2 regions of the Neobacillus sp. SAB-20_R2A genome follow, and region 2 is predicted to be linked to the other one. Evidence: a T-box and tRNA genes for the amino acid it is inferred to sense, from the RefSeq annotation. Region 2 holds a T-box; the other holds one or more tRNA genes.
The links. A T-box is a leader RNA that pairs with one kind of tRNA and senses whether it is charged. The one in region 2 lies ahead of metG (methionine--tRNA ligase), so its partner is inferred to be a tRNA-Met.

Region 1 (15,949 bases), 2.9 Mb from region 2:
AGCGGTTCCAGTTACGCCTAGCAGCCATTTTGATTTTGTTGATTTTGCCATTTTCCTCACCTTTCCTTTATAGTGGTTTTAAAGTGAATGCTGAATTTGTTTCATCCCACGAGACGCGAAAGCCCAACCCGTTTGCTGCTACTGAGATTGGAAAGAAAACGGAATTTTCCATATAGACAGCTTTTGTCGGCATTGGAGTTTTCAGTTGATTTTCATAGATTGCATTCGAGCCTGCTCGAACAATTAATTCTTTATCACCCTTTGTGAGGATACAAATTCTACTCTTAGGGTAAAAAACTGCTTCTGCTCCAACAGTATCAGAAAATGCCTTTGCAGAAATAAGCAGTTGCCCATTCTGAGGAATGACATAAAGGCGAGATTCTTGGTTACCATTGTTGACTGCCATTTCGGATGGAGTATCTACTGGTAAAACGTTATTGGCATTAGTTCGTGGTTCACGTGTCCAAATATTCCAAAATTCTTGTGATTGGGCTTGCGTGACGGGACTTTGGACCTGATTTTCCCACCCCTCGAAGTCGTCACCATGATCTTCCATTTCAGAGTCCTCTTCATCATCTTCATCGTAAGACTGAAAATACTCACGCTTCCCATCATCGTCATCATCCGCTATAACAGCAGTTGTTCCAATTGAGAAAATCACAAATAAGCTGGCAAGTACGGTAAATAATTTTTTCTGTTTCGTCATCAATCGGACACCTCCATTAATCTTATTAACTGAAGTTTAGCCCCTTTGTCTGAAAGGAATCTGAAAAGACTATGCTAAAATAAAAAAAGTTCAGTTTATAAGAAAGGGCTATGACCATGAAACCAGTTAGAGATCGAATAAAGGAAAATTTAGCTGTTTTATTCGTCGGCTTTAATCCCGGGGTCCGCTCAAGTGAAACAGGCCATCATTTTGCAGGTCCAAGCAACCGTTTTTGGAAAATCCTTCATGAATCAGGGTTGACACCAAGAAAATTAGACCCATCGGAAGGTGATTTATTGCTGGAATTAGGAATGGGGATTACAAATATAGTGGCAAGGCCCACAAAAGCGGCCGCTGAAATCACGAAGGAAGAATTCAAAGAAGGCAGGGACATTTTAAAACAAAAGATTGAAAGACTGAAGCCTCAAATAGTTTGTTATGTAGGAAAAGGCGTATATCTGGAATACAGCGGCCGGAAAACAGCCCCATGGGGGATACAGGAGGAGGCCATTGTGCCGGGGTCGGTTGACTTTGTTGCCCCGAACACAAGCGGATTGGTCAGAATGAAGCTCGAAGAGATGGTGGAGATTTATCGGGAGCTTGCCAGGTTAGTCGTAAAATAAAACGACGGCTCAAGGAGTCCGTCGATTCTTATTATTGGTATTTTTTTTGATAGTGGGTTAGGGCGATAAGCGGGAAGATGTACCGGTAGCTGTGGTAATGGATATAGAAGGCACCGCCCATTCCCTGTCCTTTTGGATACTCTGTTGTCCAGTCGTCTTTATCTAACGATTCTAATAGATGGGCAATCCCTTTTTGAATCACGGGAGTCGGTTTATCGGCAAGTGTAATCAAGGCATCAAGTGCCCATGCGGTATGGGTAAGAGTACTGGACCGGAGCGGAATGTAGGTCTTTTGGTAATCGCTGTGACAGGACTCTCCCCACCCGCCATCCGGATTTTGAATGTTTTTTAACCAGTCCGCTGCTTTTTGAATACGTTGGTCCCTTTCTGGTATGTCAACTGCCAGTAATCCGGTAATAGCTGCCCAGGTTCCGTACATATAGCAAATTCCCCAGCGGCCATACCAGGAGCCGTCTCGCTTTTGGTCTTTCCAAAGCCAGTTGATGCCTTTTTTTATGACAGTATGGTTTTTGGGCAAATTTGTATAATTACCAAAGAACTCTAATGTTCTTCCAGTGAGATCGGCACATGTCGGGTCCTTTAGCAAAAACTCGCCTTTTTCTAGCGGCAATAATTTCAACCAATTTGAATCGGCTTTTCTCTCAAAGGCTGGCCAGCCGCCGTCATCATTTTGCATCGACAAGGTCCAGCTGATTCCTCTCTCCCAAGCCGCTTTTTCAGAGGAGGCAATTCTTGAAAGTGACCTAAGGGAGGCGGTCGTGTCATCCACATCGGGCAGGATTGTATTTATATTCGAAAAGCCCCAGCCTCCAGGTAAGCTGTTGGGATTATGAATCACCCAATCGCCAAATTTATGCTGCTGGCGAGTTAAAAGGTAACGATTTGCTTCTGCAACCATGGTGTCTTCCGGAGATAATCCAGCTGATTGCAAGGCAAAGCTTATTAAGGATGTATTCCAAACAGTTGCTGTTGTGTATTGCATATGGGGAAAACCGTTTATTTCACATTTCATGGACTTTAGTCCCTCAATCGCTTTGGTAATAACCGAGTCCGTTTTTTTATAGCCAAGTGAGAGCAGGGCAAAAATCATTAAGAAGGTACTGCTGTAGTAACTTAAAAATGTTCCATCCGGTTCAATCCTGTCCAGCATATATTTCTTTGCTCGTTCAAATGCTAAGTTTCTGAGCTCTTCCGGGATGCCAATTAAATTCTCCACTCCATCTTCAATCAAGGATAACAACGAGCGCCATTCATCCGAACGAATCCATTGTTCGTCTGCCTCCCGGTGGATGTGCAGGTCGGTTAAGTCGGGAGCATTTTTAGCTTTTATCGATAACTTCTTGGAGGCAAGAATCATTATTGGTGTCAAATTAGCCCGCCCAAACACAGAAAAGGAATAGAAATTGATCGGGAAGTTAGTCGGCAAAAGAATAACTTCAATCGGCAGTGGTGAAAACGAAGGCCACCTGTATTGGCCAGTTAGGGCTAGCATGATTTTCGTATACGTACTAACCTCTTTTAGACCGCCATGGGCTAAAATAAATTTCTTTGCCGCCTGTAAATTCTTGTCTTTTTTTGAGTAATATCCGGAGAAAAGGAGGGCATAGTACGCCTCCAGTGTAGATGATACATTTCCATTTCCCTCATCATAAAAAAGCTTCCAAGCCCCGTTTTTTTCCTGCTTACTTAAAATCCGCCTGCAAAGACCTTCGATTAATTCTTCATCATGTATCTCCAATGTGCGTAATAAAATGATGGTAAAAGCATCTGTTGAAATTCCTGTATCAAAAGGATAATCCCAGGAGCCGTCGGGAGATTGGTCTTTTCTAAGCCTGTCAATAATCCAATCGATACCCATTTGTATATCCACCAGCAGGTCACTCCTTTCTTAGGCAAAACTCCTTAGGCTATACATATTCCTATTGTGCAAGGACCATTCGTATTGGGGGTATTTGCCTTGTTTTTTTGGAGGAATCGTGACAAACCGCCGCTAGAAATCATCCGGGCAGAATTAAGAAAAAAAAATAAAGGGGCAGCTGTGGTCCAGATCCCGTTAACAGGGAGAGATCAAGTTCTTTTAGAAAATATAAAAAAGGTAACAGCAAAACATAACATTAATAATGTCACAAGGACAAAAGCCTACCTTGATTTCTATCTCCAGTACCCAGATATCCAATGGGCATTTTTGGGTCATATGGTTTCACGAAACGGTGGGTACAACATGACCGATTTAAAAGGGGAATTTTTAACGAAACTGCTATCAAAAAAAGAAAGAGATTCGTTTTTTTCTTTTTTGGAGAGAGGTAATTGGCTGATTTTCCAGGATGTTTATCCGCAATTTCTGCTTTATGAGGAAAGTCTGCGCAGGGGTAAACCAATGTTTTATATGCTTTCGCATTTAAATGTTTCGACCTTTATGGAAACGATTTGGAATTACTTTTGGGAGAATCATGACCGCTATATTCATTGTATTGCAATGGTCATTAACGAACAGAGTTACTTGGAAAAAAGGGTGGTTCAAAATCTGGTTTACCAGAAAGAGGTATTAAATAAGTTTGAATTTATTCTACAGGACGTGCTTTCCTTCAACCATATTCTATTTCCTTATGGAGATGGCGGGCTGAAGGGCCAGACGCTTCATCAATTTGAATCCCTGCATGAACGGATTTTACTTGGGAAAAGGTTATATTCCGTTCTTTTTAAAAATAAAGATTTTCATATACAAGCTTTGGAATGGGCAAAATTGCATCCGCATACTGGATCGCGAAAGGATTATTGGCCGCATCTTTTTAATAATGTGAATGAGGGGACACCCGGTATAGCTTATCCGCTGCGCCTGAAATCCTGCAGGCTTAGGAAGGGAGCAAGAAGATTTTACAGCCCGAATCTTGAAAATGCTTGGAAAAATGTCATCCAGACGGAAGCGGAGCCTGGGGATTGGTTTGAAGACTGGCGTGTGGCGGATTATTTAGTGGACGATATGGAAATGATGGACGGAGAGATAAGAGATGAATACTGTAAAACACTTGAACGGCTCGAAATCGCAGCTCTTGCCAAAAAGACGATTAACTTTTAAGCATGTGTTGGCTGGCGGGGTGCTCGGCTCATTAATAGGGACTTATTTGGATCTTTATTTTGTAGGTAAGGGAATGTATGAGTTTACGTTTCGCCCGCTAGCGGACGTTTTTTCCATAAATATCGCGTTTACGCTTGTGGTGCTTCCGATATTTATGGCCGTTTTTTTATATGTGATTGCTGGTTTGAATAAATGGGGGAGGATGGGTGTAATCCTGTTTGCCAGTTTATTGATACCCATTCTAGAAAAATTAGCTGAGGTTCTTGGCTTGTTTAAGCATGCGGTGGAGTGGAAGCACATTTACACTTTTTTTGGGTATCTTTTATTTTTATCAGCGGTAACGATGTTTTTTCAATGGCTGGAAAAAGAAAAAAAATAAAAAAGCCGAGACAAAGTCTCGGCTGCCCCTTCCGTCCGTACAGTGGTTAAGTGTCCCGCAACAAGCGAATGTTCGGAAGGGGTAAAATTATTTTAACACACTTCTGTAAAAAATATAAATGGGCAAATGTGCCAATACTTTCTTTTCTTTGATGAAAAGTGTATGATTAAGATGATTTTTTACATAAGGAGTGTTATATATGGCTAAAAAAGGATACATATTGATGGAAAATGGCGCGAAAATCGAGTTTGATTTATTTCAAAACGAAGCGCCGGGGACAGTTGAAAACTTTGAGAAACTGGCGAACTCAGGTTTTTACAATGGAGTTATTTTTCACCGAGTAATTCCGGGCTTCGTATCTCAGGGGGGTGACCCTACAGGAACAGGAATGGGTGGTCCCGGCTACACTATAAAGTGTGAAACGGAAGGCAATCCACATAAGCATGTACCTGGTTCACTTTCCATGGCTCATGCGGGAAGAGACACTGGCGGCAGCCAATTCTTTATCGTTCATGAATCACAGCCGCACCTAAATGGTGTCCATACTGTTTTTGGGCAAGTAACTTCTGATCTTGAGGCCGTAAGATCAATGAGAAACGGTGACACCATGAAAGAAGTACGCGTTTTTGATGAAGAATAATTTTTTACGGGAGAGCTGATTTTTAGCTCTCTTTTTCTTTGGACTAATAAAGTGTAACAAGGGGAAAATATCTTTAATAACTCAGATACGGGGGTCTTTATATTGAAGAAATTCGTGGTTTTTCTCCTTTTACTATTGGTTCTTCCTATTAATACAAAAGTGATTGCAAAGGAATCAGAGGCAAAAAACCTTAAAGCGGCCATTATTATTGATGACTTTGGGGGCTGTGTCAAAGGGGCGAGTGACTTTCTAGAAGGAGATGTACCTATTACAGCTGCGGTCATGCCTTTTACCGACAACTCGAAAAAACACGCGCAATTGGCTCATAAAAATGGCTTTGAAGTCATGATTCATTTGCCGATGGAGCCTAAAAGAGGGAAACGATCATGGCTTGGACCTAAACCCATTACCGCGGACCTATCCCCAAAGCAAGTAAGAGAACGTGTTTTAGAGGCTGTTAAGAGCGTTCCGTATGCTGTCGGACTTAATAATCACATGGGCTCGCTGGCTGTGGAGAATGAAAATATTGTCCGCGCAATTGTCGAGGTAGCGAAGGAAAAAAATCTATATATCGTTGACAGCGGCACTAGCAGCAAATCGAAATTCCCTAAGATTGCAGCCGAAATGGGTGTTCCTTTATTAAAGAATGATGTCTTTCTGGATGATATTACATCCCCCGCACATGTCCGAAAACAGATGAACCTGCTGGCAAAAAAGACAGAGATAAAAAGAAAGGCTATTGCAATTGGCCATGTTGGAGTGACTGGGAAAGTCTGCTCGAATGGAATTTTGCAGTCGATGGACGAATTTAATAAGAAGAATATCAAAATTGTTCCTGTATCACAGCTTTTTGACTATCAATTAATTGAAAAGAAATTTATCCCCTAATAAAGGCAGCGATTCGTTGCCTTTTTCCATTTATTTTCTGAACAAAATCCTTTCCGTGTGTCACCTAAAGCTGATACAATGACCTTTATTAAATAGAATAAGAGTCATAAGGGAGTAGGATCATTAAATGAAACTAGTTTCATGGAATGTGAACGGTCTTAGAGCTTGTGTGAAAAAAGGCTTTTTGGAATATTTTAATGAGGTTGATGCGGATATCTTTTGTATTCAGGAAACGAAATTGCAAGAAGGGCAAATTAGTCTGGAGTTAGACGGCTATCATCAATACTGGAACTATGCCGTTAAGAAAGGTTATTCAGGTACGGCTGTTTTTACAAAAGCTGAACCGTTATCAGTTAAATATGGAGTGGGACAGGAAGATGATGAAAATGAAGGTCGAATTCTTACATTAGAATTCCCTGATTTTTTCTTGGTCAATGTATATACACCAAACTCCCAGAGAGACTTAGCAAGGCTAGGGTACCGTTTGGAATGGGAGGTGCGGATTCTTCAGCATCTGCAAGAGCTGGATAAGATAAAGCCTGTTGTCTTTTGCGGCGATTTAAATGTTGCCCACATGGAAATTGATTTAAGGAATCCGAAATCAAATGTAGGGAATTCAGGTTTTACAGACGAAGAACGTGCTAAAATGTCAACACTTCTGGAGGCAGGATTTGTCGACAGCTTCCGACATTTCTATCCGGATAAAGAGGGAGCTTATACGTGGTGGTCATACATGAATAAAGTTCGAGAAAGAAATATCGGATGGCGGATTGACTACTTCATCGTCTCGCAAACTTTAGGTGAGCGTTTAAAAAATGCTGATATTCACGCTCATGTTATGGGTAGTGATCATTGTCCTGTAGTGCTGGAAATACATTAAGGATTAAGGTTAAAAAAACCCTTTGTCATGGTTTGGCAAAGGGTTTTTTTAACCTTAAATTTCATTAAGAGGTGTTCCCAGTTCGTCAAATTCAGGATTCTTATCTGAATCGGTTGAATTGCCTAGTTGTTCTTGAGCGCTTGAGTCGACGAAATCTGTATCATTTTCTTTTTTCATTGGATTGAAATTCATATTAACAGCCCCTTCCTAGAGAAAAATTACTTAAGTATTTTTTCCCAAGCAGAAGAAAACTAAACGTTTTTAAAAATAAAAATTACTATTTGAAATGAACTTTTATCATAGTTAAAAATAGCAGTTGACGAACATTCATTTGAGTAGTAATATAAACATTGTCGCTGATGCGAGATAGTTGGAAGAAAAGTTCTGTTTCATAAATTATCTTGATGAAGGTTGACAAAGAGAAGGCATTATGTTAATATAACAAATGTCGCTAATTGATAGATTAGTAGATAGTTCTTTGAAAACTAAACAAACAAAAACGTCAACAAACAATAATTATCATGTTTCTTCTACTAAATAGAAAACATGAGCCAACGTAACATTTTTGAGCTAATCAACTCAACTTTATTGGAGAGTTTGATCCTGGCTCAGGACGAACGCTGGCGGCGTGCCTAATACATGCAAGTCGAGCGAATCACTGGGAGCTTGCTCCTGGTGGTTAGCGGCGGACGGGTGAGTAACACGTGGGCAACCTGCCTGTAAGACTGGGATAACTTCGGGAAACCGGAGCTAATACCGGATAATTTCTTCCCTCACATGAGGGAAGGTTGAAAGTCGGTTTCGGCTGACACTTACAGATGGGCCCGCGGCGCATTAGCTAGTTGGTGAGGTAACGGCTCACCAAGGCGACGATGCGTAGCCGACCTGAGAGGGTGATCGGCCACACTGGGACTGAGACACGGCCCAGACTCCTACGGGAGGCAGCAGTAGGGAATCTTCCACAATGGACGAAAGTCTGATGGAGCAACGCCGCGTGAGCGATGAAGGCCTTCGGGTCGTAAAGCTCTGTTGTCAGGGAAGAACAAGTATCGGAGTAACTGCCGGTACCTTGACGGTACCTGACCAGAAAGCCACGGCTAACTACGTGCCAGCAGCCGCGGTAATACGTAGGTGGCAAGCGTTGTCCGGAATTATTGGGCGTAAAGCGCGCGCAGGCGGTCCTTTAAGTCTGATGTGAAAGCCCACGGCTCAACCGTGGAGGGTCATTGGAAACTGGGGGACTTGAGTGCAGAAGAGGAAAGCGGAATTCCACGTGTAGCGGTGAAATGCGTAGAGATGTGGAGGAACACCAGTGGCGAAGGCGGCTTTCTGGTCTGTAACTGACGCTGAGGCGCGAAAGCGTGGGGAGCAAACAGGATTAGATACCCTGGTAGTCCACGCCGTAAACGATGAGTGCTAAGTGTTAGAGGGTTTCCGCCCTTTAGTGCTGCAGCTAACGCATTAAGCACTCCGCCTGGGGAGTACGGCCGCAAGGCTGAAACTCAAAGGAATTGACGGGGGCCCGCACAAGCGGTGGAGCATGTGGTTTAATTCGAAGCAACGCGAAGAACCTTACCAGGTCTTGACATCCTCTGACACTCCTAGAGATAGGAATTTCCCCTTCGGGGGACAGAGTGACAGGTGGTGCATGGTTGTCGTCAGCTCGTGTCGTGAGATGTTGGGTTAAGTCCCGCAACGAGCGCAACCCTTGATCTTAGTTGCCAGCATTCAGTTGGGCACTCTAAGGTGACTGCCGGTGACAAACCGGAGGAAGGTGGGGATGACGTCAAATCATCATGCCCCTTATGACCTGGGCTACACACGTGCTACAATGGATGGTACAAAGGGCAGCGAAGCCGCGAGGTGGAGCCAATCCCATAAAACCATTCTCAGTTCGGATTGCAGGCTGCAACTCGCCTGCATGAAGCCGGAATCGCTAGTAATCGCGGATCAGCATGCCGCGGTGAATACGTTCCCGGGCCTTGTACACACCGCCCGTCACACCACGAGAGTTTGTAACACCCGAAGTCGGTGGGGTAACCGTAAGGAGCCAGCCGCCTAAGGTGGGACAGATGATTGGGGTGAAGTCGTAACAAGGTAGCCGTATCGGAAGGTGCGGCTGGATCACCTCCTTTCTAAGGATAATGCAGTCCTTATGGACTGATAAGATGTTGACTGTTTTCTGTTTGTTTAGTTTTGAGGGAATTATTTCTCTCAAAGCTTTTTTTATTCGTTCTTTGAAAACTAGATAATCGTAAAAGAAGAAGTAACCAAGTAAGAACCGAGTAATCGCCATTTTAGTTTTTCTCTCTTATTTTTAAGAGTAAGTAAAACCTTTTAGGTTAAGTTAGAAAGGGCGCACGGTGAATGCCTTGGCACTAGGAGCCGATGAAGGACGGGACTAACACCGATATGCTTCGGGGAGCTGTAAGTAAGCGCCGATCCGGAGATTTCCGAATGGGGAAACCCACTGTTCGTAATGGAGCAGTATCTTTACCTGAATACATAGGGTATTGAAGGCAGACCCGGGGAACTGAAACATCTAAGTACCCGGAGGAAGAGAAAGCAAACGCGATTCCCTGAGTAGCGGCGAGCGAAACGGGAACAGCCCAAACCGAAAGGCTTGCCTTTCGGGGTTGTAGGACACTCAACATGGAGTTACAAAGGAACGGGGTAGATGAAGCGGTCTGGAAAGGCCGGCCATAGAAGGTAAAAGCCCTGTAGTTGAAACTTCGTTCCCTCCTGAGTGGATCCTGAGTACGGCCGGACACGTGAAATCCGGTCGGAAGCAGGGAGGACCATCTCCCAAGGCTAAATACTCCCTAGTGACCGATAGTGAACCAGTACCGTGAGGGAAAGGTGAAAAGCACCCCGGAAGGGGAGTGAAAGAGATCCTGAAACCGTGTGCCTACAAGTAGTCAGAGCCCGTTCATGGGTGATGGCGTGCCTTTTGTAGAATGAACCGGCGAGTTACGATTGCATGCGAGGTTAAGTTGAAGAGACGGAGCCGCAGCGAAAGCGAGTCTGAATAGGGCGAATTAGTATGTAGTCGTAGACCCGAAACCAGGTGATCTACCCATGTCCAGGGTGAAGTCCAGGTAACACTGGATGGAGGCCCGAACCCACGCACGTTGAAAAGTGCGGGGATGAGGTGTGGGTAGCGGAGAAATTCCAATCGAACTTGGAGATAGCTGGTTCTCTCCGAAATAGCTTTAGGGCTAGCCTCACGTAGTTAGAGTCTTGGAGGTAGAGCACTGTTTGGACTAGGGGCCCTCATCGGGTTACCGAATTCAGACAAACTCCGAATGCCAATGACTTATCCGTGGGAGTCAGACTGCGAGTGATAAGATCCGTAGTCAAAAGGGAAACAGCCCAGACCACCAGCTAAGGTCCCAAAGTATACGTTAAGTGGAAAAGGATGTGGAGTTGCTTAGACAACCAGGATGTTGGCTTAGAAGCAGCCACCATTTAAAGAGTGCGTAATAGCTCACTGGTCGAGTGACTCTGCGCCGAAAATGTACCGGGGCTAAACGTATCACCGAAGCTGTGGGTGGACACCTTGTGGTGTCCGCGGTAGGAGAGCGTTCTAAGGGCGTTGAAGCTAGACCGTAAGGACTGGTGGAGCGCTTAGAAGTGAGAATGCCGGTATGAGTAGCGAAAGATGAGTGAGAATCTCATCCACCGTATGCCTAAGGTTTCCTGAGGAAGGCTCGTCCGCTCAGGGTTAGTCGGGACCTAAGCCGAGGCCGAAAGGCGTAGGCGATGGACAACAGGTTGATATTCCTGTACCACCTCTTTATCGTTTGAGTGATGGGGGGACGCAGGAGGATAGGGTAAGCGCACTGCTGGATATGTGCGTGCAAGCAGTTAGGCTGGCAAGTAGGAAAATCCGCTTGCCATAAGGCTGAGCTGTGATGCCGAGGGAATTATAGTACCGAAGTTCCTGATTCCACACTGCCAAGAAAAGCCTCTAGCGAGATAAAAGGTGCCCGTACCGCAAACCGACACAGGTAGGCGAGGAGAGAATCCTAAGGTGAGCGAGAGAACTCTCGTTAAGGAACTCGGCAAAATGACCCCGTAACTTCGGGAGAAGGGGTGCTTTTTGGGGTGAATAGCCCCGAAGAGCCGCAGTGAATAGGCCCAGGCGACTGTTTAGCAAAAACACAGGTCTCTGCAAAGCCGCAAGGCGAAGTATAGGGGCTGACGCCTGCCCGGTGCTGGAAGGTTAAGAGGAGGGGTTAGCGCAAGCGAAGCTCTGAATCGAAGCCCCAGTAAACGGCGGCCGTAACTATAACGGTCCTAAGGTAGCGAAATTCCTTGTCGGGTAAGTTCCGACCCGCACGAAAGGCGTAACGATCTGGGCACTGTCTCAACGAGAGACTCGGTGAAATTATAGTACCTGTGAAGATGCAGGTTACCCGCGACAGGACGGAAAGACCCCATGGAGCTTTACTGTAGCCTGATATTGAATTTTGGTACAGCTTGTACAGGATAGGTAGGAGCCTGAGAAACCGGAGCGCCAGCTTCGGTGGAGGCGTCGGTGGGATACTACCCTGGCTGTATTGAAATTCTAACCCGCACCCCTCATCGGGGTGGGAGACAGTGTCAGGTGGGCAGTTTGACTGGGGCGGTCGCCTCCTAAAGTGTAACGGAGGCGCCCAAAGGTTCCCTCAGAATGGTTGGAAATCATTCGCAGAGTGTAAAGGCACAAGGGAGCTTGACTGCGAGACCTACAAGTCGAGCAGGGACGAAAGTCGGGCTTAGTGATCCGGTGGTTCCGCATGGAAGGGCCATCGCTCAACGGATAAAAGCTACCCTGGGGATAACAGGCTTATCTCCCCCAAGAGTCCACATCGACGGGGAGGTTTGGCACCTCGATGTCGGCTCATCGCATCCTGGGGCTGTAGTCGGTCCCAAGGGTTGGGCTGTTCGCCCATTAAAGCGGTACGCGAGCTGGGTTCAGAACGTCGTGAGACAGTTCGGTCCCTATCCGTCGTGGGCGCAGGAAATTTGAGAGGAGCTGTCCTTAGTACGAGAGGACCGGGATGGACGCACCGCTGGTGTACCAGTTGTCTTGCCAAAGGCATCGCTGGGTAGCTATGTGCGGACGGGATAAGTGCTGAAAGCATCTAAGCATGAAGCCCCCCTCGAGATGAGATTTCCCATAGCGTCAAGCTAGTAAGATCCCTGAAAGATGATCAGGTTGATAGGTCAGAGGTGGAAGCGCGGTGACGTGTGGAGCTGACTGATACTAATCGATCGAGGACTTAACCAAGTCATTTAAAATGTAACAAGGCGAACTCGTTTTTACTAAACTTCTTCTGTATTATCTAGTTTTGAGGGAATGAAATCCCAATATGCAATATTATATATTGCGGGTGTGGCGGAATCGGCAGACGCGCTAGATTCAGGTTCTAGTGGTAGTAATACCGTATGGGTTCAAGTCCCTTCACCCGCATCAAAGAGATCAAAATGCGGAAGTAGTTCAGTGGTAGAACACCACCTTGCCAAGGTGGGGGTCGCGGGTTCGAATCCCGTCTTCCGCTCCAAACGTGCCGGGGTGGCGGAACTGGCAGACGCACAGGACTTAAAATCCTGCGGTAGGTGACTACCGTACCGGTTCGATTCCGGTCCTCGGCACCATTATTTCTCTAACGGGAAATAGCTTTAGCTTGATTGAGTACTACGTTCGGGACGAAGGGTCGATCACTTCAGATTCTGTTTTCCTGATTATTATATGTATGGGGCCTTAGCTCAGCTGGGAGAGCGCCTGCTTTGCACGCAGGAGGTCAGCGGTTCGATCCCGCTAGGCTCCACCATTTTTATATTATACTTTTGGCGGTGTAGCTCAGCTGGCTAGAGCGTACGGTTCATACCCGTAAGGTCGGGGGTTCGATCCCCTCCGCCGCTATTATTTTTTTTGCAATTATATAATGGAGGGGTAGCGAAGTGGCTAAACGCGGCGGACTGTAAATCCGCTCCCTCAGGGTTCGGCGGTTCGAATCCGTCCCCCTCCACCATTTATAGGGGCATAGTTTAAAGGTAGAACTAAGGTCTCCAAAACCTTCAGTGTGGGTTCGATTCCTACTGCCCCTGTTTCAATTACATCATGGGCCTATAGCTCAGCTGGTTAGAGCGCACGCCTGATAAGCGTGAGGTCGATGGTTCAAGTCCATTTAGGCCCACTTCAATAGAGTAACTGTTTAAAACCGAGTCGATATGATTCGGTTTTTTTATTTGATTTTACCCGTTTTGGATAGCATAAAGGAAAAGAGTTTTGGAGGAAGACATTATGCCTGAACTGCCGGAAATGGAAAACTATAAGATTCTTTTAAGCCAAATGATTGCAGGTAAAACTATTACCGATGTCCAAGTTAACCGTGAAAAATCAATAAATGTGAATCCCGAACTTTTTAAAAGATCCGTACTTAATCAAAAAATAACCACCATCAATCGAAGGGGGAAACACCTTCTTTTTCAACTCCAAAATGGGCAGGTTCTGTTATTGCATCTAATGCTCGGGGGATGGATGTTTTATGGACAGGAAGCAGATAAACCTAAACGAACGATACAGGTTCAGCTTTCTTTCGGAAATGAACATTTATACTTTATTGGTCTGCGTCTGGGATATCTTCATTTATATTCCCATCAGGAAGCAGAAGAAAAACTTTCCCATCTAGGGCCGGAACCACTGAACAGCAGTTTTACACTAGATGAATTTATTAAACGAATTGGCAGCAAGCATGGCCGTTTGAAGACGACACTTTTGGATCAGGAGTTTATTGCAGGAATTGGCAATTGCTATTCTGCTGAAATCTGCTTTGATGCAGAAATTTTACCAACCAAAGACATTGATGACATTAATCCACCTAGCCGTTCACAATTGTTTCAATCGATGAAAAAAATTCTCCAGGTGGCCATTCAGAATGGAGGTTACATGGAAAATCCGATTTTCAAGGGTGATAAAAAAACGGGCGGTTTTAATCCACTATGCCAAGTATACGATCGCGAGGGAGAGAAATGCCGACGTTGCGGGGCAACAATCAAAATGGAAACAATCTCTTCCCGAAAAACTTTTTATTGTCCAGATTGTCAAAAGTAGTACTGTATCCTGCCGATTTCCGGCGGGTTTTTTTATTAAATGAAAAAATTAGCCAATTTGTCAAAATTATTGTTTCCGAATTTGTTTAAATGTACTATACTATATACAAATAAGTATAGCACATTTAAATATATATAACATATTTATTGTGAATAAGGTGGTGCTAATGATTAAACTCACCAAGCGTCAGGATGAAATTCTGCAGATTGTAAAGGAAAATGGCCCGATAACCGGTAAAGAAATTGCAGAGAAGCTTTCTGTTACTAGAGCGGCATTAAGACCGGACCTTGCAATCTTGACCATGTCTGGCAGTCTGGATGCCAGACCGCGTGTAGGCTATTTTTTTAATGACAAATTAGAAGTAAAACGGCAGGCGAAGAAGTTTATTCATCAAAAGGTATCTGATTTTAAGGCACATCCAATCGTGGTTGAAAAATCAACTTCTGTTTATAATGCGATTGTCCAGTTATTCCTCGAGGATGTTGGAACACTTTATGCGGTGGATACAGAAGGAAATTTGGCAGGAGTGATTTCCCGAAAGGATTTGCTCAGGGCTGCACTTGGGAACAAAAATCTGCAGGAATTGCCCGTAAGTGTCATTATGACAAGAATGCCTAATATTATCACGATTAATTCAGAGGAAACCTTGCTCGAAGCGGCCAAAAAAATGATTAATTTTCATATTGACTCCTTACCGGTAGTAAAGGAAGTCAATCATAAAAATAATACATATTTGTTGTTAGGGAGAATTACCAAAACGACAATAACAAAGGCCTATTTAGAATTTATGGAAGAAAAATAGATTAAGGGGAGTTGCTGCGATTTTGGTACAAAAGGAAGTTGTCTACGTAGTATCTGACTCGGTTGGTGAAACAGCTGAGCTCGTTGTAAAAGCGGTGGCAACACAGTTTAATGGTGGACAGGTAGAAATTCGCCGAAACTCATATGTAGACGACATTGAAGACATTGAAGATGTGATTATTTTGGCAAGAAAGGACCATTCAATCATTGCCTATACAATCGTTATTCCGGAATTAAAAGATTATTTAGATAAGCGTGCCATGGAAGAGGGGATAATGGCAGTGGACCTCCTCAACCCATTAATGAATGCATTTGCAACAAGGTTTAATAAACAGCCCCACCGCCAGCCTGGCCTAATGAGAAAATTAGACGAAGAATATTTCCGCAAAATCGAGGCGATTGAATTTGCCGTGAAATATGATGATGGGCGGGACCCAAGAGGCATTATGAAGGCCGATATTGTTTTAATCGGTGTATCCCGGACTTCAAAAACGCCGCTGTCCATGTACCTTGCCCATAAGCGTTTTAAAGTGGCCAATGTACCGTTAGTTCCAGAAGTGCCTCCGCCAGATGAACTTTTTAAAATACCGAGAAAAAATTGTATCGGTTTAATTATTTCACCAGATAAATTAAACGAAATTCGCACTGAGCGCCTAAAAGCACTTGGGCTGGGCTCAAAGGCGAATTATGCAAGCTTCCAGAGAATTCTCGACGAACTAGATTATGCCGAAAAAATTATGAAACGCGTAGGCTGTCCAATCATAAATGTTTCGAATAAAGCGATTGAAGAAACTGCAGGATTAATTTTAGACGTTTTGAAAAAAGAGAGGAGC
Region 2 (15,949 bases):
AGGATGCCAAGAGCAGCAAAGGTGTCGTTGGCACAACAGGTAAAACAATCCCAATAATCCCCAAGCCAAGCGAAATAAAGCCAATCACTATGAAAATAAACTTAATAATACGGTTTTGACTAATCATTGTCCTCGAACCTAAACTTAGTTTTTCCTTCATTATACCCTATCAGAAAATAGGTAAGCCAGAATCTCCGGCATTCTCTCCCGGAAAAAACGATAATGGTGTTCGCCAGCTTCCACGCTCACAAAGCGGGTATCGGCTATTTGGCTGCTTATAATGTCATAGGCCTGTCTAGCGAGGTCAAAGAACAGTTTGCTTGCTTCTGGGTCATCCGGAACTTCCTTCGTCCCGATATCCATATAAAATTTCTCCACACCCGCCAAATCACTCTGTCTAATAAAATCCTCCAACGCTTCTTGATTCCGATAATAGCCCGGTGAAAGGACGGCCACTTTTCTAAAAATCTGCGGATAACAGCAGGCGGCATAAGTGGAAATAATCGCACCTAATGAAATCCCAGCCATCGCCGTTTCATTCTCAAGTGTCCGATATTTTCGGTCAATAAAAGGCTTTAACTCATGAACGATAAAATCTAAATAGTCCTCGCCCTTTCCTCCTGAAGGACTAGCATAACCTAATATTTCCTCACTTAACTTTCCTTGCTTCCAAGGGCAGTATTCGTCTATCCGACCCTCTCCCTCGGTATTCAAATCAATCCCGACAACGATAATTTCAAGACCAGATTCCTCTAAATACTTTTTCAATCCTAATGAAGTGCCTTTAATCGCACCTTCATCTTCAAACACATTTTGCCCGTCGTGCATATAGAGAACGGGATATCGCTTCTGCCCGCTCTGATAGGATTCAGGCAAATAAACGCGAATCATTCTATCCTGCTGAAACGAAGTCATATAAAGGGTGAATTTTTCCAACATAATGGATCACTTCCAATCTCGAAATCTCCTAAACTTAAATTTATCATAAACCGACAATTTTTTCTTAAAATTTTTATATAAAAAGAGGACTCCAGCCTTTATAATATGGTTGGATATGGTAAAAAATCCAAACTATTGGAGTGGTACGGAATGCTCACGAGAAAAACGAAAAAGATAGAAAGCAAAACTGAATCCATTGCGGCATTGGAAGAAGTCATGATTGGCGGCCGGAAGCAATGGGTGCTATTCAGAGGGGAAGATGTTAGCCAGCCGATTATGCTGTTTTTGCACGGCGGACCGGGTACAGCACAAATCGGATTTGCCCCGAAATTTCAAAAGGATCTCGAAAAGGAATTCCTAATCGTCAACTGGGACCAAAGAGGGGCAGGCTTGTCCTACTCTGCTGACATTCGAAAAGAAGACCTAACCATTGAAAACATTTTAAATGACACCATTCAAGTGATCGAATATCTCCTCAAGCGTTTCAAAAAGGAAAAGCTGATTCTCGTTGGACATTCGTGGGGATCAGTCCTGGGGATTTTGGCTGTACAAAAATGCCCACAATATATCTCTAGCTACATAGGCATTGGCCAGGTGGTAGACATGCGCACCGGGGAAAGACTGTCATATGAATACACGTTGAACAAGGCCCGTGACCTTAAAAATGAAAAAGCCTTAAAGGAACTAGAGGCGCTAGACTATAATCCAGCTGACATGGATTATTTGAACGCCCAAAGGAAATGGCTGACAAAGTTTGGCGGTTCCTATATCGGGGTCAATGAATTTAATTTGATTTATTCTAACATGCTGTTCGCCAATGAATACACGCTGAAGGACTGGTTCTCCTACATAAAGGCAGGAAGATTTTGTTTGGAGAACATGTGGGAAGAGCTTTTGGCGATAGATTTCATAACGAATGCAGTAAAGCTTGAGGTGCCGGTTTACATTTTTGCTGGAAGGCAGGATTATCAAACACCTTCCGCTCTGGCCAAACAATACTTTGATGTTATGCAATGCCCGCATAAGGAATTGGTTTGGTTTGAAAAATCAGCCCATCTATTGAACTTTGAGGAACCTGAAAAATTTTATCACGAATGTATAAAGATTAAACAAAGGCTGACGAATATTTAGGCAATAATAAGCAGCATAGAACTCTGGAAACAGGGTTCTTTTTCGTTATGGTTCGATATACATAATTATTTAATATTTCAAAATAATTTTATTTTTAAAATAGTCCTAATGAATTACTTGAAAATGGTATTTCTTTGCCATTGATTTGAATGCGATTTATAAATAAAATTATAGTAGGCGACAAAATGTGATTATCTTCATTTGTTTTTTGAAAGAAAAGAGGTAAAATTAATAATTCCTCTATGCAATTTAAACATTACAACAAGAGAGGTGCATGTTATGAAAAGAATCAGCTTGGCTTGGCAAATCTTCATTGGTTTAGTGCTTGGTATTATTGTTGGTGCCATTTTCTATGGAAACCCGCATATTGCAGATTATTTACAGCCAATTGGAAACGTTTTTATTCGGTTAATTAAAATGATTGTCGTACCAATTGTGGTTTCGAGTATCATAGTAGGGGTTGCCGGTACCGGTGATATGAAATCTCTAGGGAAACTCGGCGGCAAAACGCTGCTATATTTTGAAATCATTACGACAATTGCCATTGTTGTTGGTCTTTTGGCCGGTAACATCTTCCATCCAGGGACTGGCGTTGACCGTTCTCACTTAACGAAAACGGACATTAACACGTATGTGGAAACTGCCAAAACAACAGAAACCCATTCAATGGCTGATACCTTTGTCAATATTGTTCCGACCAATATCATGCAGTCATTAGCGAACGGTGATATGTTAGCGATCATCTTCTTCTCCGTCATGTTCGGATTGGGCGTTGCCGCTATTGGGGAAAAAGGAACCCCGATAATCAATTTCTTCAAGGGAACAGCTGATGCTATGTTCTATGTGACCAATCAAATTATGAAGGTTGCTCCAATAGGTGTATTTGCCTTAATTGGTGTAACGGTTTCAAAATTTGGGTTATCTTCGCTAATTCCTTTAGGAAAATTGGTCATCGTTGTGTACGGTGCCATGGCGTTCTTTATTTTAGTGGTCTTAGGATTAACAGCCAAATTAGTCGGTTTTAATATCTTTAAGCTATTGAAATATTTGAAAGACGAACTATTATTAGGTTATTCTACAGCAAGCTCGGAAACGGTTCTTCCAAAAATTATGGAAAAAATGGAGAAACTCGGCTGTCCAAAGGCGATTACCTCCTTTGTTATACCAACGGGCTATTCTTTTAATCTCGATGGTTCTACCTTGTACCAGGCTATTGCGGCATTGTTTATTGCACAAATGTACGGAATCCATATGAGCATCGGCCACCAAATTACGTTGGTGCTTGTATTGATGATTACCTCTAAAGGGATTGCCGGAGTTCCAGGTGTATCATTCGTTGTTCTTCTTGCCACTTTGGGAACCGTAGGTATCCCAGTAGAAGGCCTTGCCTTCATCGCCGGAATCGACCGTATCCTTGACATGGCGCGGACCTGCGTCAATATTGTGGGTAACTCATTAGCAGCGATCGTCATCTCTAGATGGGAAGGTCATAAGATAGACGAAGAGCCAAAAGAATTAGCAGCATAGTAATAAATAGCAGATAGCAGGTGTCTGACCCTGAGGGTGTCAGGCACCTTTTTTTATTGTGGCGAATTTAGAAAAGGTAGGTCTTATTCACAGGATTCTGAGACGGGTCCCGCTTTATTTAGTAATTTAAAATAGTAAATGCGCCAATTCCCTTACGATAGGTTGTACATATTTTAGTAGTATAAGGACAACCTTAAGGGAGGTGGAACAAGTGCATAACCGCGAATACCGAAACCCATTTCGCTTTTGCGTATTCCCTGGCTATCGCTGGTGAGGACCAGGCTGCAGCGGGCCGGGAGCCCCGATTAATGATGTTGATGAATGCTGTCAGCGGCATGACTTTTGTTTAAGCAAAGGAATCGACCCATGCCAATGCGATTTTGAGTTTATGGCCTGCCTGAAACAAAAAAGAAACAGGTATACGGATAAAGGGAGAAAGGCAGCTCTTATGTATGATTTTATGAAGCTTAAAACTGCTTTCACGTGTGGTGAGCGGCGGATTGAATCAAGCGATTGATCCTTTCAAATTTTCTTTTTAAACATGAAGTATTCTCACCCTTAAACCACTTAGATAAACCGTAAAAAATTTATTTTAATAAGCATAATTTTCCCCATGAAATACATTCGTTACAGCATTTTTCTGGCGCATTTATCCAATCATAAACCGCTTCTTTCTTACCGAAAATAATAGCGGTCGCTTGAATATTGCAAAGGGGGAAACGGTGTGAAATGGCATAAGCGGATTCTTTCGATGATTCAGGAACGTCAGGATAAAAAGGTGGCCTTGGCAGTGGACACTTCCAGTAATGATGCCCCAACGATTCTCATCAATAACATAGTCAAACTGTTTGAAACAGTAAAACCCGATACTATTTTGGTTCAAGCAGATTTTAAAATAAGGAGCATTTCTCCGATAAAAAGTGACACCATTAAATGGTATTCTCACGGGAAATCCTCCTATACATTAGTTCTTGAGTGGGCAAAGGAAGAACAAATTGATACGCTGTTTTATATTACCGATGTTACCGGCTTTTTTTCTGAGGACTTAGAAAAGCTTGATTATGAAATGTTTTGGCTCGTACCAGGTGTATTCCTTCCTAGAGTGCCGTTTGGCAAAGCAATTAAAGTGGCTTAAAACCGTAAAAAAGACCAAATCTCAGGTTTGGTCTTTTTCTTCCTTATTCTAATAAAATGAAAAAAGAAGCGTGGTGGCTGCCACGCTTCAAAACGGTTGGAGGTTTTAGGAGGGTTGTCTTAAATAAGGATTAGTATCTGCCGAAGCTTGTACCAACAATGATTAACAAGATGAATAGAACGACAATCAACACGAAGCTGTTGCCATAGCCACCGCCGTACATACAACTCACCTCCCTTTTTCATGGGATACTATAATCTATTCATTGATGATGTTTTTTGAAATGGACAAGTATGGAAATTATACTTAAAAAATTAATTGCATGCTTTCTGGAGGCTGCTTTCTCTTTAAATTTTCCCTGCATTTTTCCCTATAGTGATGGTATTGCCTTCACTTATTACATATAATTAAGCTATTATGCGAATGTATGCAGGAGGCAATAATGGCGAAAAAGACGATTGTTTTTACAGGAGGCGGATCTGCTGGTCATGTGACCCCGAATCTGGCCATCATCAGTGAAATTCGGAATGACTGGGATATCCAATATATTGGTTCAAAGAAAGGCATCGAAAAGGAATTAATTAAAAAAATTGCGGTTCCGTATCATGGCATCAGCAGCGGGAAGTTAAGAAGGTACATCGATCTTGAAAATGTTAAGGATATTTTCAGGGTGTTGAAGGGCTGCCTGGATGCACGAAGAATTTTAAAGAAATTAAAGCCTGATTTGGTCTTTTCAAAAGGCGGATTTGTATCTGTACCGGTCATTATCGCGGCCAGGTCTTTAAAAATCCCAATATTTATTCACGAAAGTGATATGACCCCAGGTCTGGCGAATAAGATTTCGCAACGATTCGCAGACAAAATCTTTACATCCTTTGAAGAGACCGAAAAATATTTTCCAAAAAGCAAAGTGAAGGCGATCGGCTCTCCAATCAGGAAGGAAATTCTGCAAGGCTCGGAGGAAAAGGGGCGAAGGTTCCTGGGGTTCCATAGCGGCCGGCCGATACTGACCATCATGGGCGGAAGCTTGGGGGCACGGAAGATTAATGAGGTAGTGAGAGGTTCTCTAAAACAACTGACAGCCAAGTACCAAATTGCTCATTTGTGCGGAAAAAACAATCTCGACCCAAGCCTGGAAGGTATTTCTGGATATAGACAATTCGAGTACATGCACGAGGAACTCGCCGACGTTTTAGCGGCTACCGATCTTGTCATCACTCGTGGCGGATCCAATGCCATTTTTGAATTTTTGGCCTTAGGAATCCCGATGCTGATTATTCCACTGGGACTGCAGCAAAGCAGGGGCGACCAAATTTTAAACGCAAAAGCTTTTGCGGAAAAAGGATTTTCACTCACTCTTGAAGAAGAACAACTAACCAGTGAATCACTTCTGAAACATTTAGAAACGCTTGACCAAAAGAGCGGGGAAATCCACATGACGATGAAGCAATCCCAGCAAGGAGAAGCACTGCAGACGCTGGTGACGGAAATCAATAAATATAGATAAAAAGCTAGCCCAGGCTAGCTTTTTTAATTGGATTGGGTATTTAATTTTTCTAATTCCTTGTCAATGGCTTTCACGTCAATTCGGTCGAATAAAGGCTTTACTTCGATAATTTTGTCCGGGACAGAGTCAATAGGTTTCCATGTAAACTCGGACCGTCCAAACATCTGATTGACCTCTTTGCTGGAAAAAGGCAAAACCGGTGCCAATAATTGCGCTAGATTGAGTATGATAATCGTGCAATTAAAAATCGTTTCGTCACACTCACTTTTATCTTCGTCGATTTGTTTCCATGGCTTTTGTTCGTCAAAATACTTGTTAGCAAAGCGCACCAGATTGAAAACCTCTTCTAATGCCTGTTTAAAATGTCCGTTTTTAATATGCTTGCCGACGGACTGGTAGCCATTTTGGATTTTTGCGTAAATACTAGGATCAATCGAGCCAGTCGGTACTTGTCCTTCGTAATATTTACTAATAAACTTCAACGTCCTATTGACCAAATTACCATATCCGCCAAGCAACTCCGAGTTGTGGCTATAAATAAATTCCCTCCAAGAAAAATCAGTATCTCGATTCTCAGGTGCATTAATCGTTAAAAAATAGCGAATCGAATCGGGATGATATTTTTCCAAGGTATCCGGTACCCACACAGCCCAATTGCGGCTGGTCGAAATCTTTTTCTTTTCAAGTGTTAAATATTCATTCGAAACAATATGGTCTGGCAGCTTTTTGTTTTGAATGCCGAGTAAAATCGCTGGCCAAATGATACTATGAAAAGGAATATTGTCTTTTCCGTGCACATAATAAGAAACGGCGTCCTCACCCCAAAATTTTGAATCATTTTTTCCGGAATCTAAGGCCCATTTTTTGCTGGCGGAGTAATACCCCGATACTGCTTCAATCCAAACATAGATTTTTTTCTCTTCATAGCCTTTTATAGGAACGCTGATTCCCACTGGTAAATCTCTAGAGACAGCCCGGTCCTGTAAGCCTTCGTTGATGTATCTTTCAGTTAAATGGATAGCATTTTCCCGCCAGGCAGCATTCTCTTTAGCTCTGGAAACCAAGTTTGTGAGCGGTTCTTTGAAATTCTTTAATGAAAAATAGAAGTGCTCTGTTTGCCTAATAGCCGGAGTATTCCCGCATAGCTTGCACTTTTTCTCTAATAGGTCGATTGGGTCCAGAATGGTGGAGCAATAATCACATTGGTCGCCGCGTGATGGCTGACCGCAGTTGGGACAAATCCCCTCGACGTATCGGTCGGGAAGAAACTGCTCGCAGGATTCACAATACGTTTGCTCGATTTCTTTTTTATAAATATAGCCGTTGTTGATGAGGTCCAAGAAAATTTGCTGTACCGTTTTATGGTGATGCTCTGAATCTGTTCTCGTGTAACAATCGTATGAAAATCCCAGCCTTTTAAAATTGTCGTCGAACTCGTTGTGGTAGCGGTCGGCAATTTCCTTAGGGGAGACACCTTCCTGTTTGGCGCGGATGGCAATCGGCGTCCCGTTGCAGTCACTTCCCGAAACGTACAATACATTTTCTCCTCTTTGCCGATAATAACGGGCCAAAATATCGCCTGGCAACAGGCTTGCGATATGACCGAGATGCAGCGATCCATTCGCATACGGCCAAGCCCCTCCAATAAATACATTCATTTCTCAATACCCTCCTTTTTTGAAAAAACAAAAAACCCCGTCCTTATCCATTGAAAATAGATAAGGACGGGGTTGTATTAATATCCCGTGGTACCACCTTAATTTACTAATTGCTCACGCAATCAGTCTCTGCAAGTACGGAACATTGATGTTCGATACTGTGGTTTTGATAACGAGTACCAACTCTCGCCGCAGCCTACTAGTTACAGGGTGTAACGTTCAGAACGGAGCTCAGAGGCCATTGTTCAAATGAGTCACTTTGCTTCTTTTCAGCTACCGAAGCTCTCTGGTGAAAGTATCGTCATTTTACTTTTCCTCGTCATCGCTTATGATGAATATATTGGATTTATTATAAAGGGTAAATTTTACAAAATCAATGGATTATTTTTAAAAATACAAATTTTTCCAGTACTGGTGAAGAAAGGAGGACAAAGGGGCTTTTGAAAGTCTTATAAGACCAGAATAGGTGAATAACCGGAGAAGAAATGGTCTTATGAAAGCTTCATAAGACCAGAATGGGTAGAGAAAAGGAGAAGAAATGGTCTTATGAAAGCTTCATAAGACCAGAATGGGTAGAGAAAAGGAAGAGAAATGGTCTTATGAAAGCTTCATAAGACCAGAATGGGTAGAGAAAAGGAGAAGAAATGGTCTTATGAAAGTCCCATAAGACCAAAAAGGGTAGAGAAAAGGAGGAGAAAAGGTCTTATGAAAGCCTCATAAGGCCAAAGGGGGTGAAGAAAAGGAAGAGAAGTGGTCTTAAGAAAACCCTCATAAAACCGGAAAAGGTAAAAAAGGCATAGAAAATGGTCTTATGAAAACCTCATAAGACCAGAACTACCGAAAAAAGCCAGATTCCATACCCTATGAATGAAAAGCTCTTTACCCAGATAGGTAAAATCTATCGAAGTTTCCGAATCACAGCCCGTACCGGACTCCCATCAGCCTCCACCAAAGGCAGCGGCAATGCAGCCAACTCATAATCCCCTGGCTCCACCTCATCCAAGACCAATCCCTCTAAAATATGAATCCCACAGCGAGTAAGCTCATGGTGGGCGGAAAGTTCTTTACTATCCAACTCATCCACGGATGGCAAATCGAGTCCAAGCAGCCGTACACCCCGTTCAGAAAGATAAGCCGCTAACTCAGGCTCTACTGGGGGAATTGAGCTAGGAAACGCACGACGGTCTGACCAAGCATCAGTCCGAATTAAAAGCCGCTCAACCCCTTCCAAATCCACACCGTTAAGCTCCTTAACTCCTATTTTCGCCACATTCGGCAAATGAACAACCCGCGCCGGACCAATATACAAATTTATATCCAAATCAAATACCCTTTTTCCATCATTATCGAAATGGTAGGGGGCATCAATATGGGTGCCGGTGTGAGCACTCATCGTGATTTCGCCGACATTGCATGAGCCGCTCTCTTCCATACTCCAACTCACCCGATAAGAGAAAGGGGTATCCCCCGGCCAAACCGTAATATTGTTATCCAGCCGCTGCGAAATATCTATCCATTTATCCATTTAAATACCGCCTCCAACACATTTATAGCCTAAGTGTATTACAGCTTTGTCCTGAGGCTCAAGAGCTCCGGAAAGAATTGATGGTCAATGACCTTTTTTAAATAGGGAACACCGGAGGATCCGCCAGTTCCCTTCTTATGCCCAATAATTCTCTCCACTGTCGTCATATGATGAAACCGCCAAAGCTGCTGCTGATTGCCGATGTCGACCAGCTTTTCAGCCAGTTCGTAGAGGTCCCAGTATCTATCGGTATTGCGGTAAACAGCCAGCCACGCCTCCTCGACACTGTTATTCGGCTCATAACTCACCGACCAATCTCGTTTCAGCACAACCTCATCAACAGGTAATCCATTAGCCGCAAGGGCCGAGATGGCTGCATCATATATGCTGGGCTCGCCTAGAGCATCACACATCTTTTTATATAGATCAGTCTGATGCCGATAAACAGCCAATGTCCCGGTATTTTTCTGACCTAAAGCAAACTCAATCAACCTATTTTGATACGATTGGAACCCAGAAGAACGTCCAAGTTTATGGCGAAATTGCATGTAATCAGCAGGCGTCAAGGTCGTGAGAACATTCCACGACTGGATTAACTGCTGCTGAATCCTGGAAACGCGCGACAGCATCTTAAATGATGGCTCCAAATCGTTTCGGAGAATACATTGGATGGCTGCGTTCAATTCGTGCAGAATCAGTTTCATCCATAGCTCGCTCGTCTGGTGGATGATGATAAACAGCATTTCATCGTGGTGGTCGGATAACCGGTTCTGGCTTGATAAAACTTTATCGAGATGAAGATAATCTCCGTAGGACATTTCCTTTTGAAAGTCAGTCTGAATTTCCTTGTCTAAATTCAAGTTTTGGTCTTGCGCATCGCTTTCCATATATCTAGGCTCCTTTAGGAAATTTTTTTAAAAAAAGACCTAAGGCTACGCGACAATATCCCGCTCGTTGGCAAACTTTTCATACTGTTTTTCCGACATAATGATCTTTAAAACTTGAACAACCTTCCAAACTTCTTCAAAGGTGTTGTAAAGGGCAACCGGAGCCAGCCGGATAATATTAGGAGCACGGAAATCTGGAACGACCCCATTTTCCTTTAATGCTTTGCAAATTCGGGCCGCCTCATCATGCTCAAGACTGACATGTCCACTGCGGCGGGAATCCTCTCGAGGGTTTCCGATGATGAAATTCATGTTAGCTAACTCATGTTCAATTAATTTCATTAGATATTGGGTAAGATGCAAAGATTTCTGCCGAATATTCTCAATCCCGGCTTCAGCAAACATTTCCAAGGAGCCAATAAGCGGGGCGAGGCTCAAAACATGCGGTGTGCCAATTTGATATGCGGCCGCTGTTTCCGCCGGTGTAAAGGTATGCTCCAGGTCAAATTGCTTCTCTTTGTTCGAGCCAAACCATCCGGCTAAACCAGGGGATGCCCCAAAATGTTTCCGATTCACATACAAGCCGCCGACGGCCCCAGGCCCTCCGTTTAAATATTTGTAATTGCACCAATAGGCAAAATCAACATCCCATTCGCTGAAGGAATGGGGGATGGCGCCAATTGAATGGCAGGCATCAAAGCCTATTAAAATATTGCGCTTGTGTGCTTCCAAGGTTAACCGTTTCATATCCAGCACCTGCCCGCTACGGTACAATACCGTCGGAAGGATTACCAAGGCTACCTCATCAGTCATCGCTTCGATCATATCGTCCTCTTCTATGAATCTGCCATCGCGGCTCTTCAAGGATATAAGGTGAGCATCTGGATCAAGACCATGAACCTGCAGCTGGCTTTTTAAAGCATAAATATCACTAGGAAAGTTTAATTCATCCGCTAATATTTTCGTGCGGGAACCTGTTGGTTTATAAAAAGTAGCAACGAGCTGATGGAGATTAGTAGTTGTGGAACCGCTTGCAATTACTTCGTCAGGAGCTGCCCCTATAAGCGGTGCGATCATTTTTCCCAATTTTTCTGACAGGAAAAACCATGGCTGCTTTCCTTTTGTCCAGCCGTCAATTCCATAGTCCTTCCAATCCTCGATAGTATCGAGAAGTGTACGTTCCGCCCGTTTGGAAAGTAGTCCTAACGAATTCCCGTCCATATAAATGGAATCTGGCTTTATGTAAAACTCATCACGGAACCTCGATAGGGCATCCTCCTTGTCTAACATCCTGGCAAACCCTTGTGTCGGCGAAAAATCTTCTATGTGCATTGGACTCCTCCTTCTCTAATAAAAATATATTCTAATTGAATCTTAACAATGAATTGGAAAAAAGGGCAAAAAAAATAGATTGGTGACTGCACCAATCAAGATTATGGGAAGTTTTAAGAAATGAGTTCAAGGAACTTATTTCTTAATTAAGTTACTTTTATAATAGTGAAAAGTTATGTAGAAGTTGGGGGAAAGTTGTGGGGAAGTTGTGAAGATTTACTCTTGTTAACTTGCTCAAAAACCTGTATTTCCCCAATTTCTCGAAAACCTTTCTTAAAACTTTGGTACAAAATGGTTTAATTTACAGAATAATTGCTTTATAATTTTATTTGTAAACCAAATTGTATTTTCAGTTAACAAATAAAATTAGAGGTGATAATTTGAGTTGGTCAAAACTAGCAAATCAAGTGATTGATGGATATGTTTTAACAAAAGAGCAAGCCAAGGAAATCCTGCTTTCCAAAGACGATGAAATCTTGTCCCTGGTCAATGCCGCCTATGAAATTCGCAGACATTATTATGGGAAAAAGGTAAAGTTGAATTTAATCATTAACGCCAAAAGCGGCCTATGTCCGGAGGATTGTGGCTATTGCGCACAGTCGATTAATGCGAAAACCGAAATCGACCGGTATACCCTTATCAGCAAGCAGACGATTGTCGAGGGTGCCAAAGAAGCGAAGAAAAACAAAATTGGTACATACTGCATCGTCATGAGCGGACGGAAACCGACCAACAATGAGGTCGATACGGTCATTTCAGCAGTTCAGGAGATCAAGAGCGAGGTCGAGCAAATCAAGATTTGCGCTTGTATGGGGCTGGTCAACGAAGAGCAGGCAATCAAGCTGAAAGAGGCAGGGGTTGACCGTTTCAATCACAATATCAATACAAGTGCCAATCACCATGCTAATATCACGACTACACATGATTATGACGACCGTGTCGAAACGATTGAAAATGTGAAGAAAGCGGGGATTTCCCCTTGCTCCGGTGTTATTTGCGGAATGGGAGAAACCGATGATGATATCGTTGAGATGGCCTTTGCGTTAAGGAAACTGGATGCTGATTCCATTCCGGTTAATTTCCTTCATCCGATCAAAGGAACGAAGCTTGAGGATCTAAACGAGCTGACACCAATACGTTGCCTCAAAATTTTGGCACTGTTCCGCTTCATCAATCCGACAAAAGAAATCCGCATCTCCGGCGGCCGTGAATTTAACTTACGATCACTTCAGAATCTGGGACTGTTTATCGCCAACTCCATTTTTGTCGGCGATTACCTGACAACTGCCGGCCAAGGGGCTAGTGAAGACTATCAACTAATTAAGGACCTTGGCTTCGAAATTGAAGACAACCCATTTGAAACAGAAAGCCAGACATTTGCGGAAACCTTTTAAAAATTACCCCTTCACTTTACTCTAAAGTGAGGGGCTTTATTTTTAAAGCAAAAAAAATAGATTGGCGCAAGCACCAATCAAAATTATGGGAAGTTTTAAGAAATGAGTTCAATGAACTTATTTCCTAATTAAGTTACTTTTATATTAATAGTATCTTGTGTAGAACTTATAGGGAACTTATGTGGAAGTTGTGAAGATTGGGTTGATATCTTTAATTGATCCCATGTTTCTTCCCATTTCTTGGTTTTAACACGATTTACATAAACTTTTATAAGCTTCATATTTGCCAAAAATATTGGAGTCGGTTTAACTTCCATATGAATCAAATCCTCGATTCCCCATGGGGCAGCAATTACTAAGATAAAATTTAACACATTTTTCCGATAGGGTCCCGCAATCTTATTAAGAGCTATAACTCCCGGACAGCTTAAAAATTCAAGGCTCCAGTCGTTATGAAAGGCTTATAACACCCGAACGATAAAGAAAATCAAGTCCCCGGTCGTTATAAAGGGGCTCATAACACCCGGTCAATATAGAAAACCAAGAATTCGGTCGTTATGAAAGGGTCATAACACCCGAACGATATAGAAAATCAAGTCCCCGGTCGTTATAAAGGGGCTATAACACCCGGACAATATAGAAAACCAAGAATTCGGTCGTTATGAAAGGGTCATAACACCCGAACGATATAGAAAATCAAGTCCCCGGTCGTTATAAAGGGGCTCATAACACCCGGACAATATAGAAAACCAAGAATTCGGTCGTTATGAAAGGGTCATAACACCCGAACGATAAAGAAAATCAAGTCCCCGGTCGTTATAAAGGGGCTCATAACACCCGGATAATATAGAAAATCAAGTCTTCGGTCGTTATGAAAGGGTCATAACACCCGAACGATAAAGAAATTCAAGTCCCTGGTCGTTATGAAGGGCTCATAACGACTGGACAATATAGAAAATCAAGTCTTCGGTTGTTATGAAAGGGTCATAACACCCGAACAATATAAAAAATCAAGTCTTCGGTCGTTATGAAAGGGTCATAACACCCGAACAATATAAAAAATAAATCCCCGGTCGTTATTAATTTTCACCCCAGCAAAAACATTCCGACTCGGTAAAACCTTTTCCAAAAACTATCGTCTAAATTAAAAGAGGTGATACATAATTGAAGGCAATCATATTTGATTTTGATGGATTAATTGTGGATACGGAAACAATCTGGTTCGAGGCTTATAAAGAAGTCCTAGAAAAAGGCTATGGAATAAACCTTACTCTGCAGCAGTTTTCCAAAGTCATAGGAACGGAAGACACAGAATTATTTGCGTATATCCAAGAAAACCTTTCGACACCAGTTAATCCCGAAGTCATCGAAAACTCTGTCAAAGAATTAGTTTTAGAAAAAACGAAGGAGCCCGCCACGCGAGAAGGGGTAAGGGACTACCTTAAAGAAGCAAAAGAATTAGGATTGAAAATTGGCTTAGCCTCCAGCTCAAGCCGTGAGTGGGTGGAAGGTTTTTTAAAAAAGCTCCATATTTTCAAGTACTTTGATGTCATAAAAACACGGGACGATGTTTCAAAAGTGAAACCGGACCCAGAATTATATATTCAAGCTGTCAAAGCACTAGGAATCAAACCATCCGAAGCTGTTGCCTTTGAGGATTCCTTGAACGGACTTAAAGCGGCGAGAGAAGCAGGAGTTTACTGTGTGGTAGTGCCGAATCAAGTTACATCGCATTTAGAGTTTCATGGCCATAGCCATCGCCTATCTTCCATGATAGACATGGGCTTGATGCAATTATTGCAAAAAATTAAGGGGGGAAAGCAGTTGAACGGTTATCAAATTAGACTCGCGACCAATAAAGATGAACAATTTTTATGGGAAATGCTCTATCAAGCTATCTATATACCAGAAGGGCAGCCGAGGCCATCCAGGGATATTTTGAACGAGCCGCATATTGAAAAATCTTTAAAAGGCTGGGGCCGAAACGGGGATACGGCAATTATTGCAGAGGATAATGATCATCATCCCATCGGTGCGGTTTGGGTTCGATTGTTCGATGAATCCAATAAAACTTACGGCTATATCGACAGTCAAACTCCTCTATTGGGAATGGCGCTTATGCCGGAATTCCGGGGAAAGGGGATAGGGACTGTTCTGCTTGGTGAAATACTAAGAATCACAAAAGAATCCGGATATAAAGGAATCTCTTTAAGCGTCGACCCAAACAATCCTGCCCTGCAGTTATACAAAAGATTTGGGTTTAAAAAGATTGGTGTTGATGGAACGTCGTGGGATATGCTGGTGACATTTTAATGATAAAAAAGGTGACGGCACAAAAGTGTGTCAGTCACCTTTTTTATCATTACTCTAAGCCATTTTTATATTAGCTGATACTCTTAGCATTCATCGATATATTTTTTGATGTCTTTTTATGAAGCCATTGATAAATAATCGGAATGATAATAAAGCTGTTGATGGTCGATGTTACCATACCGCCGATCACGACGATACCAAGAGTTTGCGAAATCACCGTATCTGCGTTATGAGATAATGCCAGCGGCAATAAGGTAAGGACCGTTGCTGCTGCTGTCATCAAGATTGGTCTAATCCTTGAAAGACTGCCATTCAAAACTGCTTCCTCCACAGGCATTCCCTCTTTTCGATTTCTTTCAATTTTGTCTATCAACACAATTCCATTCGTTACGACAATACCTGTAAGCATTAGAATGCCGATTAATGCTGCTAAGTTCCATTCACCATGGAATAAAATTAACGCAATAACCACACCGCTTAATGCTAGCGGAATGCTTAATAATACTGATAATGGCGCCTTCCATCCCTTGAAGATAGAGGAAGTAATTAGCAATACTAACAGGATTGAAAAGGCAACAGCTACCGACATATCAAAAATCAT

Region 1: it encodes a tRNA-Met, which carries the amino acid that the T-box ahead of metG (methionine--tRNA ligase) is inferred to sense. The anticodon was not compared.

What each region holds. Positions count from the first base shown of each region.
Region 1 is NZ_CP145895.1:3,945,644-3,961,592, reverse strand. Features, by position in the region: gene V5M37_RS19170 (hypothetical protein) at 1-51, opposite strand, end outside; gene V5M37_RS19165 (copper amine oxidase N-terminal domain-containing protein) at 68-706, opposite strand; gene mug (G/U mismatch-specific DNA glycosylase) at 823-1,329, shown strand; gene shc (squalene--hopene cyclase) at 1,361-3,208, opposite strand; gene V5M37_RS19150 (DUF2515 domain-containing protein) at 3,308-4,426, shown strand; gene V5M37_RS19145 (CBO0543 family protein) at 4,359-4,805, shown strand; gene V5M37_RS19140 (peptidylprolyl isomerase) at 5,005-5,445, shown strand; gene V5M37_RS19135 (divergent polysaccharide deacetylase family protein) at 5,548-6,333, shown strand; gene V5M37_RS19130 (exodeoxyribonuclease III) at 6,461-7,213, shown strand; gene V5M37_RS19125 (hypothetical protein) at 7,268-7,405, opposite strand; rRNA gene V5M37_RS19120 (16S ribosomal RNA) at 7,799-9,348, shown strand; rRNA gene V5M37_RS19115 (23S ribosomal RNA) at 9,554-12,488, shown strand; tRNA gene V5M37_RS19110 (tRNA-Leu) at 12,588-12,671, shown strand; tRNA gene V5M37_RS19105 (tRNA-Gly) at 12,688-12,762, shown strand; tRNA gene V5M37_RS19100 (tRNA-Leu) at 12,768-12,856, shown strand; tRNA gene V5M37_RS19095 (tRNA-Ala) at 12,957-13,032, shown strand; tRNA gene V5M37_RS19090 (tRNA-Met) at 13,051-13,124, shown strand; tRNA gene V5M37_RS19085 (tRNA-Tyr) at 13,149-13,233, shown strand; tRNA gene V5M37_RS19080 (tRNA-Trp) at 13,239-13,309, shown strand; tRNA gene V5M37_RS19075 (tRNA-Ile) at 13,325-13,398, shown strand; gene mutM (bifunctional DNA-formamidopyrimidine glycosylase/DNA-(apurinic or apyrimidinic site) lyase) at 13,506-14,315, shown strand; gene V5M37_RS19065 (helix-turn-helix transcriptional regulator) at 14,482-15,117, shown strand; gene V5M37_RS19060 (pyruvate, water dikinase regulatory protein) at 15,140-15,949, shown strand, end outside.
Region 2 is NZ_CP145895.1:947,566-963,514, forward strand. Features, by position in the region: gene V5M37_RS04730 (YbaN family protein) at 1-160, opposite strand, end outside; gene V5M37_RS04735 (alpha/beta hydrolase) at 160-939, opposite strand; gene V5M37_RS04740 (alpha/beta fold hydrolase) at 1,090-2,070, shown strand; gene V5M37_RS04745 (cation:dicarboxylate symporter family transporter) at 2,350-3,597, shown strand; gene V5M37_RS04750 (hypothetical protein) at 4,322-4,732, shown strand; gene V5M37_RS04755 (YjcZ family sporulation protein) at 4,863-4,955, opposite strand; gene V5M37_RS04760 (undecaprenyldiphospho-muramoylpentapeptide beta-N-acetylglucosaminyltransferase) at 5,175-6,239, shown strand; gene metG (methionine--tRNA ligase) at 6,263-7,897, opposite strand; T-box leader at 7,957-8,229, opposite strand; gene kynB (arylformamidase) at 8,796-9,422, opposite strand; gene kynA (tryptophan 2,3-dioxygenase) at 9,461-10,309, opposite strand; gene kynU (kynureninase) at 10,355-11,641, opposite strand; gene bioB (biotin synthase BioB) at 12,022-13,035, shown strand; gene V5M37_RS04790 (nucleotidyltransferase family protein) at 13,164-13,409, opposite strand; partial or broken gene V5M37_RS04795 (HAD family hydrolase) at 14,200-14,847, shown strand; gene V5M37_RS04800 (GNAT family N-acetyltransferase) at 14,917-15,348, shown strand; gene V5M37_RS04805 (efflux RND transporter permease subunit) at 15,419-15,949, opposite strand, start outside.